3 regions of the Photobacterium sp. GB-1 genome follow, and region 3 is predicted to be linked to each of the others. Evidence: predicted binding sites of a transcription regulator. Region 3 holds the regulator's gene; each other region holds the start of a gene.
What was found. The regulator PurR, encoded in region 3, represses purine synthesis genes. The targets are predictions, from matches to a motif close to TNANGNAAACGTTTNCNTNA.
Positions count from the first base shown of each region.

Region 1: a site for PurR is predicted at 1,772-1,791, ahead of C9J45_RS10955 (NupC/NupG family nucleoside CNT transporter). Genes of this name have one in related genera too.
Region 2: a site for PurR is predicted at 2,001-2,020, ahead of C9J45_RS01635 (inosine/guanosine kinase). Genes of this name have one in related genera too.

Region 1 covers NZ_PYOB01000008.1:135,432-138,726, reverse strand. The annotation lists gene C9J45_RS10955 (NupC/NupG family nucleoside CNT transporter) at 304-1,593, opposite strand; gene C9J45_RS10950 (TatD family hydrolase) at 1,815-2,597, opposite strand; gene prfC (peptide chain release factor 3) at 2,814-3,295, shown strand, end outside.
Region 2 covers NZ_PYOB01000001.1:392,491-395,785, forward strand. The annotation lists gene asnB (asparagine synthase B) at 1-515, shown strand, start outside; gene C9J45_RS01635 (inosine/guanosine kinase) at 594-1,898, opposite strand; gene hemH (ferrochelatase) at 2,046-3,023, opposite strand; gene adk (adenylate kinase) at 3,248-3,295, opposite strand, start outside.
Region 3 covers NZ_PYOB01000014.1:40,644-43,938, reverse strand. The annotation lists gene C9J45_RS13915 (TfoX/Sxy family DNA transformation protein) at 238-828, opposite strand; cyclic di-GMP riboswitch class I at 963-1,053, opposite strand; gene purR (HTH-type transcriptional repressor PurR) at 1,252-2,256, opposite strand; gene C9J45_RS13905 (heme ABC transporter ATP-binding protein) at 2,662-3,295, opposite strand, start outside.

The DNA.
Region 1 (3,295 bases), on a different contig from region 3:
ACTTATGTTTCCACCAGTGGATAATGTGTTTACTAAAATAGAGAATCAGAAACAGTTAATGAGCACTTCTGACATCACTATTTACTGCTGAGTCTGATACTACCTGTCTCAACACACTTATAATCTTTAGCATAAGAATAGCAGAGTGGAATATAAGAAAAGGGAACGCAATCGATTTTATGAAGTTAATTTAGAACAATAGCCATAATGTTTACTTTTCCTGTTGATAACCAAAAGTATCAGGCATAAAAAAACGCCCCAATTTTCATTGAGGCGTTCTTCTTTATTCAGTTATCTCTGCAATTACATTGCTAAAGAGATAAACAGACCAGCAATCGTTGCAGACATTAGGTTAGATAATGTACCTGCTGCTACTGCCTTCATACCAAAGCGAGCAATCTCTGCACGGCGACTTGGAGCAAGGCCACCTAGACCACCAAGTAGGATTGCAACCGATGATAGGTTTGCGAAACCACATAGTGCGAATGAGATGATAGCTTTCGTCTTCTCAGTCATTGCAACACCTGTTTGTGCTACAACCATACCGCCATCTGCCACGTCTTTTAAGTACGGTGCAAAGTTTAAGTAAGCCACGAATTCGTTAACAACAATCTTCTGACCAATGAATGAACCCGCCACTTGTGCTTCACCCCATGGCACACCAATTAGGTACGCAAGTGGTGCGAAAATGTAACCTAGGATAAGTTCTAGTGTCAGCTGAGGCATACCAAACCAACCACCAATGCCACCTAGCATACCGTTGATTAGTGCGATTAGACCGATGAATGCTAGTAGCATCGCACCTACGTTTAGCGCAAGCTGCATACCTGATGATGCACCGGCCGCTGCTGCGTCAATAACGTTAGCTGGTTTTTCAACGCCTTCTTCGTCGACACCGGCAATCTGCTCTACAGGCTGCTCTGTTTCTGGCTTGATGATTTTAGCAAACAATAAACCACCAGGGGCTGCCATGAATGATGCTGCAATTAGGTACTCTAGAGGAACACCCATTGATGCGTAACCTGCAAGTACACCACCAGCAACTGACGCCAAACCACCACACATTACTGCAAATAGCTCAGACTGAGTCATTTTAGGAATGAATGGACGAACAACTAGTGGCGCTTCTGTTTGACCAACAAAAATGTTTGCTGTCGCTGACATAGATTCAGCGTGAGAAGTACCCAATACTTTACGTAGACCACCACCAAGGATGTTGATAACAATTTGCATCACACCTAGGTAGTAAAGAACACTGATCAACGCGGAAAAGAAAACAATAACAGGAAGAACGCGTAGTGCGAATACGAAGCCGCCACCACCGAACACTTCAAACATTTTGTCCGATGTTAGACCGCCAAATAGGAAATTGATACCGTCATTACCATAAGCAATAACATTAGCAACTGCCTGAGACATGCCATATAGCACATCACGACCAACTGGTACATAAAGAACGAATGCACCTAATAAAAATTGGATAGCGAACGCGCCTCCAACAGTACGTAGATTAATTGCTTTACGGTTGTCTGATAGTAGTACCGCAATAAGTAGCAGTACAACCATCCCAACCAGGCTCATAAACATGCTCATGGTTTATGTATATCCTATTAAGTTAAGTTTGGCGTCTCGACAATTCGGCTCTATTAAGAGTCGGGCGCATTATACCCATCGATGCGCGGACAAAGTAATGCTAAGTTCACAATTTTGATGCCACAACCATGAAAGAGTTAATCGATACGTGAACACCATCACAAAAAGTTCACCCGTGAAACGCAAACGTTTTACGCAATCGTTTACCTTTTGCACCAAGATCACGATGGGATTTTGAAAAGTTCATGTGCCGTTAAGGTTGTCGCTTCAGTGACAGACTCGATACTTATCCCTTTAAGAGACGCAACAGTATTCATTACATAAGCGATTCTTTCCGGTCTGTTCGGCTGACCTTGGAAACCACAGACGGGCATATCTGGCGCATCGGTTTCTAACACAATCTCAGAGAGAGGTAATTTCGCGATAGTCTCTCGCGTTTTTTTTGCACGCTCATAGGTAATAGTACCGCCAACACCAATTTTTAAGCCTAGATCTATTAATTGAACCGCTTGCTGATAACTGCCACTAAACCCATGATAGACCCCACCTTGAGATGGCGTATCTGCTCTTATGGCTCGCACTAATTCAGGAAAGGCTTTGCGGCAATGCAAAATAATCGGCAATCGATAGATATTCGCTAACTGTAATTGTGCTTGTAACCATGTATGTTGTAATTCTCTATCAAGGGTTTCAATGGCAAAATCTAATCCACATTCACCTACGGCAACACATTTTGAATATGGTTGTTGAAGTGCTTCCTTCAACTCAAAATGTAAACGCTGACAAACATCACTCGTATGCTCAGCACTAAAGAAAGGATGAATACCTAAACCGTAATAAAGTGCGGGATAGCGCTGACATAACAGCTGTACTTTAGCCCAATTCGATTGCCCTACCGTTGGGATCACTATCTGGTTCACCCCTCCCTCTTGCGCCAATGTCAATGCTCGCTTTGGGTCATCATTAAAGGGGGGGAAATCAAAATGGCAGTGGGTATCTATCATAAATATTCCTGTAGTAACTAATACGTAAATAGTGATGATTCAATATAATCTTAATATTATTTCTAACTACCCTTAATGATTCTTATACACCTAGATTGAGTCTCGCGCTAAAATCAGCGACAATAAGCAGTAACTCACTCCATTCATTCTGTTCTGTTGCTTTGCTTGATGTAATACGGCAGCAACGGAGTACTTTTATTAAAAAAGAACACGCTAATGTCGCAAACTCAGTTTCAGGGCGAAGTATCAAAACGTCGTACTTTCGCTATCATCTCTCACCCCGATGCGGGTAAGACCACCATTACTGAAAAAGTACTGTTATTCGGAAACGCTATCCAAAAAGCCGGTACAGTAAAAGGCCGTGGTTCAAACCAACACGCCAAATCAGACTGGATGGAGATGGAAAAAGAACGTGGTATCTCGGTAACTACATCTGTAATGCAGTTCCCATATAACGAGTGCCTAGTAAACCTTCTTGATACTCCAGGACACGAAGATTTCTCTGAAGATACTTACCGTACCCTAACCGCTGTTGACTCATGTTTAATGGTTATCGATGCGGCAAAAGGTGTCGAGGATCGTACTCGTAAGTTAATGGAAGTGACGCGTCTACGTGATACACCGATTGTTACTTTCATGAACAAATTGGACCGTGATATTCGTGATCCAATGGAGCTTCTTGATGAAGTAGAAAATGA
Region 2 (3,295 bases), on a different contig from region 3:
GTGCACGAGCAAACAAATCGTTAGCGGCATGGGGTGTTGAAGGCCGAGTACCATTCCTAGATAAAGAATTTATCGATGTGGCAATGCGTCTGAACCCTGAAGATAAAATGTGTGGTAACGGTAAGATGGAAAAACACATCTTACGTGAGTGTTTTGAGCACTACTTACCAGAATCTATCGCATGGCGTCAAAAAGAGCAGTTCTCTGATGGTGTAGGTTACAGCTGGATTGATACGCTAAAAGAAGTGGCTGAAGAAAAAGTAACGGATCAACAGCTTGAAACAGCGGCTTACCGCTTCCCTTACAACACACCAACAACCAAAGAAGGTTACGCATACCGTGAGATCTTTGAAGAGTTGTTCCCGCTAGAAAGTGCGGCAAAATGTGTACCGGGTGGTCCATCGATTGCTTGTTCAAGTGCAAAAGCGATTGAATGGGATGAGAGCTTTAAGAACGCAGCAGACCCATCAGGTCGTGCAGTAGCAGCTGTACATAACGAAGCTTATAAAAAATAAGTTTGCTCTAAACTGCAGCTAATAAAAAACCGCCAAGCACGAAAATGTGTTGGCGGTTTTTTTATATCTATATGAAACTTAACGTTCCCAGTATGCTTCTTCCAAACTATCTTCACGCTCTGGCAGACCACGAGATAAACGTGGAGAATACTGAGCCAAGACTTCGTAGCTTACACGGTTTGAATATAAACAAACCTGTGAGAACGATGAATAAGTTAGGAAAGAATGTTGGTGCTTACTCGAGTTCGGCACGTTTTCTTTATGGTAGCGGTTTGCAGACATATCATGCAGTAATGCTGAAAGTGCACCATCACCAGCACCGTTAGTATTCTTAATACGCTCAGGACCGCCCATATAAGGAGCAATATGTGAATACGCCTTAATTGGATTCTCACACGCCGTTTTAAGCATTGGTCGGCTAAATTCATAGCGGTTAAACTCAGCAATATCACCTGGAAGTAACGGTAAACTTGTTTCACGCTTAGCGTTATCATCAGTGTAACCTGCGGTATATAAACCTACAGGGCCTGCAGTACAAAGAACAAGATCAACCCATTCTAATGCTTTATCAGCTGCTACAAGCGGATCAGACTCACCAGTTAACGCTTCACCTTCATCTTCATTCATTGCAACAACTGTTACATGATCACGAAGGAAGTCGCGCCACCATTGTGGATCGTCTTGAATAACGAACTTTGTACCTAATGTTAATACCACGGGTACATCGTATTTTTTCGCATATTCAATGGCGCGCATTGTTGCCGCTGGCATAGGATCGCCAGGCTTACAACGCACTAAATACGCCGTTAACACAAGTGCAGACGCATTTTCAAACACATGTTCAGGAATGCTATCAGGTTCAAGTTGGTTCATCTTACCTTCGTTGATAGCGAAGGTACGTTCACCGTCTTTTGAAATAAGAGCAAAACAACGACCAATAGGACCGTCAACAGGTTGAAGGTAGTTCATATCCATACGACTTGATGTATTACAAAGGTAACGGTACGCGTAGCTACCGATCTCAATGTCTTTACTCATCACGCCTAAAAGAACAGATTTATCATCCGCTAACACAGAATAGTTGTGTAGCGTATTACCAATCGTGCCACCAGCAAACTCGTGAGTAACAAGGTTGTTCTCTTTTAGCTCTTGATATAGCGCTTCTGCTTTTTCATCAGTAATAACCAACGAATGGCCTTTACTTAACTCATAGCGTTCCAGGAATTCATCATCCACATAAGCTTCAATATCTACCAATGTTTGGTCAATACCTACAACATGAGTACGTGCTAGACGCTTCTCTTGTTTCGTTTGACTTAAAAGTGGATCGCGAGCATGTACCGGAAAGTAATGCTTAGATTTTCGTTGGCCTGGAAATTTCATGTCTATGCGCTATCAAGTTGTAAATTTTGCGAATTCTATCACAGAATATAGAACATAAAAGCAAAAGCTCTCATTGGTTTTGAGATATATCAACGCAAATGAGAGCGTAAACGTTATCGTCAATGTAAGTTACAGAATAAAAACTGACTATTCCCAACCTTGAACATGTTGTTTCACCAAGTTTTCCATCATTGTAATATGTGCCTGGCTATCATTAAGGCAAGGGATCAAATTAAATTCTACCCCACCCGCTTCAATGAACACTTCTTTGCACTGCTCTGCAATTTCTTCAAGGGTTTCTAAACAATCAACAGAGAACGCAGGACACATAACATCAAGGCGTTTTACGCCTTTCTCAGCCAATGATTTTATCGTGCCTTCCGTATACGGTTTTAACCATTCTTCACGTCCAAAAATAGACTGATAGCTCATGCTCATTTTTTCACGCGGCATCTCAAGCATCTTCGCTAATAGCTCCGTTGTACCATTACAATGATCGGGATACGGATCGCCATTATCAGCATAACGTTTAGGAATACCGTGGTATGAACATAATAAGTAATCAGGCTCGCCTTTTTCTGCCCACACCGTTTTAGCCGTCTCGGCTAACGCTGAAATATAATCAGGGTGATCGTAATAATGATTAATAAAGCGCAACTCTGGGATATACGATATGGACTTTAAGTCTTTCGCAATACGATCAAATACAGCAGCTGTGGTAGTACCTGAATACTGAGGATATAACGGTAAAACTAAAACCTTATCACAACCTTGCTGCTTTAGACGCTCCAAACCAGCCTGAGTACTCGGGTTACCATAAGTCATACCCAGTTCAACTGGGACTTGAAGTATCTCTGTTAATGCTTTTTGTTGGCGTTTTGAATACACCATCAATGGTGAGCCATCTTCCATCCAAACAGATTGATATAATTTAGCAACTTTCGGTGAGCGAATCGGCAAAATTACGCCGTGTAAAATGGGGCACCATAACCAGCGAGTCATATCGACGACACGGTGATCGTGTAAAAATTGAGATAGAAATTGTTTCACCCCAGCCGCCGTCGGTGCATCAGGCGTACCTAAGTTAACTAACAATACACCGTATTTTTTATTGTCTTTATTCATCGGTTTTCGCTCTTATCTGTCCTAAACCAAGCTTTCTGATCAAAAAATATTAATCATGCAACCGAAGCTAAACGAAGGCTGATCGCTTTTAGATCACTTTGATCAGAAAAAGACGTATCCCGCCTTTATTAACCCCTATTTAAACCATAAAAAAACGGACTATACCAATAGGTAAGCCCGTTTTTTTCATTGTTACAAGCTATCTAAAACAGCCTATATCAATATTAAGCTAATGCTTTTTCTAGCTCAGCGCTCACTTCAGCAACAGGAAG
Region 3 (3,295 bases):
ATTAGGCATGGAATATAAATAAAGATAATTATCATTTATATAAATCAAGGAGTGCAAAACGGAGGGAATTAATTTAATGGCAAAAGTTTGTTATTATGCAATTAAACCAAATAAATATTGAATTTTATAAAGGAAGATAAGGATAATACGGAAATTATTTTTGAAAGGTATACTTAGAAATAAAAGAATGGGGCTCTTTTATTCCTAAGTATTTTATATTTAAGACAACTTATATTTTTAAGATAAGGCAGATAATAGTTCATTTCGACGTTGCTCAGGAATAACTGACCAATGTTGACCGCTAATTGCGCCTTCCAATGCCCAAAGCAATTCAATACTCAATGGACTTGTTTGTGATTCTTGAAGTGCTTTATATGCGCCAAGAGAGCCCACTGCTAGAAGTTGTTCAATAGTGTTTATGCCTGCTTTTTTCAGCATTCTTTCATTTGATAATCGTAGATTAGGTAAATCTTTAATTCGGTCAGGTACGCAACTCTCCTTTTCTTGCTTGTCTTTTTCTGCTGCATCCAGTGAATACCTACCTTGAGCTACAATCTTTGTGGGTTCATCCCACCATTGATCGGGTATTGCATAGTGCTTGGTTACAACAGGGAAGCCACGTTTTTTATAAACATAGGGTTCCAAGCCAGCTTGTTTGAATTCCTTTTCAGTTTCAGCATTTGCACGTAAGTGAAGTTTATCGTTCACAACTAATGCAAACATTGTATCACCAGAAAAAATGCCAAAACCGCCAAACATCGACCGTGATTTTATTGAACCAAAATGGTCAAATAATTTTAATGAATCTTTTAATATTGGTTTATCCATGCTTCTACTCGGTGAAAAAATATGAGTGTCACCTAAACATTAAGAGCGAGGAAATAGATTAATTAATCTACACATTGATACTGTCAATATATTGTTAAGTTTGTGTCATAATATTGTCGGTTCAATAATAATCCTTCGGTAACCCCGCTACCTTGAATTATTAACATAATTTTTAGGCCGGTGGTTTTGCGTCTTAATCTTTCAATTAATTTGCCAGTTCGTGACTATATAAAGTTATATTAAATAATACTTTTAATATTAAATCTAAGCTCTCAAAAATGTGATATTGGTTCAGGTATTTGTTCTTAGCTTATTTTAATAAGCTTTATAATTATAAATACTCATGATTGTTTTTTATAAGTAAAAAAAAAGCCAACAAGGTTAACTTATCGGCTTTTCCTTAACATAGAAAGATAAATTTTATTAGTTGAGATCTTTAACCGATTTTCTCTCAACAAGTTTAGGCGTCATTTCAAAGGTTTGACGCTCATGATTCTTGTCTTTCACACGCTCTAGCAAGATTTCGATGGCCTTTTTACCTAAACGACGTTTAGGCTGGTGGATAGTTGTTAGCGGTGGCGCAAAGTAGGGCGCAAGGTCAATGTTATCGTAGCCAATGATTGAGATATCATCAGGAACACGCAGACCTGCCTGTTCAAAGGTACTGATCAGAGCCATGGCCATAATGTCGTTAAAGCAGAAGATAGCAGTAGGGCGATCTTCCATTGCGATAAACTTATGAGCAGCTTCAACGGCTGACTCACACTCAAAGTCACCGTCAAGTAGCCAATTAGCATTAACAGTGAGATCTGCTTCTTTCATCGCTTTACGGAAGCCCTTTAGGCGCTCTTGACAAGTAGACTTATCAACTTGTCCAGATAAACAGCCAATTTTCTTATGGCCATTTTCAATAAGGTGCTTAGTCGCAATATAACCGCCGTTTTCAGCGTTATCTAGAATATTATCAGTATGTGGGCTTTCTGGGCCCCAGTCCATGATAACCATAGGAAGATCATTTTTACGCTCAAGTAAATCGAGCAACATTTGATCCAGATCGCTGCACATAACCAATAGGCCATCAACACGCTTTTCAGAAAGCATACGTAAGTAATCACGTTGTTTTTCTAAGTTACCTTCGGTGTTACATAAGATCAGCGTGTAGCCTGCACCATAACAATATTCTTCAACACCATGCACAACTTCGGCAAAAAATGGGTTAGTCGATTTAGTGACTAACATGCCGATAGTACGTGTTGTATTACATTTTAAGCTTCGCGCTACTGCACTTGGGGCGTAGTTAAGTTCATCTACTGCAGCCAAAACTTTTTGTTGCGTTGCTTCTGCAACAAAGCGTGTTTTATTAATCACGTGCGACACTGTAGTAGTTGATACACCTGCCATACGTGCAACGTCTTTAATGGTTGCCATATTTATTCTTCTTATCATGGTCAGATTAGGATCTGACAAAGGTTTTTGATACCAAATTGATTAATTACGTAGTCTATGGCTTACGAGTTCACTCGCAGAGATGAAGATCCTTTAGTTATTAGCTACTTAATTATTCAATTTGATACCGAATTATAGGGTGTTGCAATTATCATGGATCATAAACAACTAAAGCCGCAGTAAAATGCGGCATTAGAAGATAGAAACTATTTTTACACTAATTACACATGTAATCGCTTGCGATCACATTTTACTGTGTGTTTTGCGTTGTGCAATCTTTCTATTCAACTTGATTGAATTAATTGATCATTAACCGTAAAAACTCGATGTTTGTCATGCTAATAGCTTCAATTTATTGTGTATATCTAGTCATTAATAGATAAAACGTTAAAAAACAGAATGATTGGCTGATAAAAGATAAGGAAAATCACCACTTGGATGAGTATGAACACTGACAGGCCAACCATATAAGGTATCTATTACTTCAGGAGTAAGAACTTGTGTTGGCGTTCCGTCGGCTTTTATTTCTCCTTCGTTAAGGAAAATCATCCGATCAGTGTATTGGGCTGCAAGGTTTAAATCGTGCAATACCACAATTACAGCGGCGCCTTGTATAGCCATATTTTGGGCAATTTGTAAGGTGTGGTGCTGGTGGGCGAGATCGAGTGCTGAGGTGGGTTCATCTAACATCAAGATACATTTATCACCGGCTTTACTGAGTTGTGTTAAAACCCGGGCAAGGTGTACACGCTGTTTTTCACCCCCCGATAAGGTGGGGTAGAGACGTTTAGCTAAATTGTTAATATCAACGTATTGCATGCTTGATGCTGTTGCATCTTTCAGTTCAGGCGAAGTGAGCTGCAATGGAATTGCGCCTAGCTCGACAACTTCTTTCGCGGTAAAGGCAAACGATAATGCGCTATGTTGTGGAAGAACACCTAAGTGACATGCCAATTCTTCCCGAGCCCAATTATTAAGCGGTTGATCAAAGAAAGAAACCGTGCCTGATTTTGGCGTAATC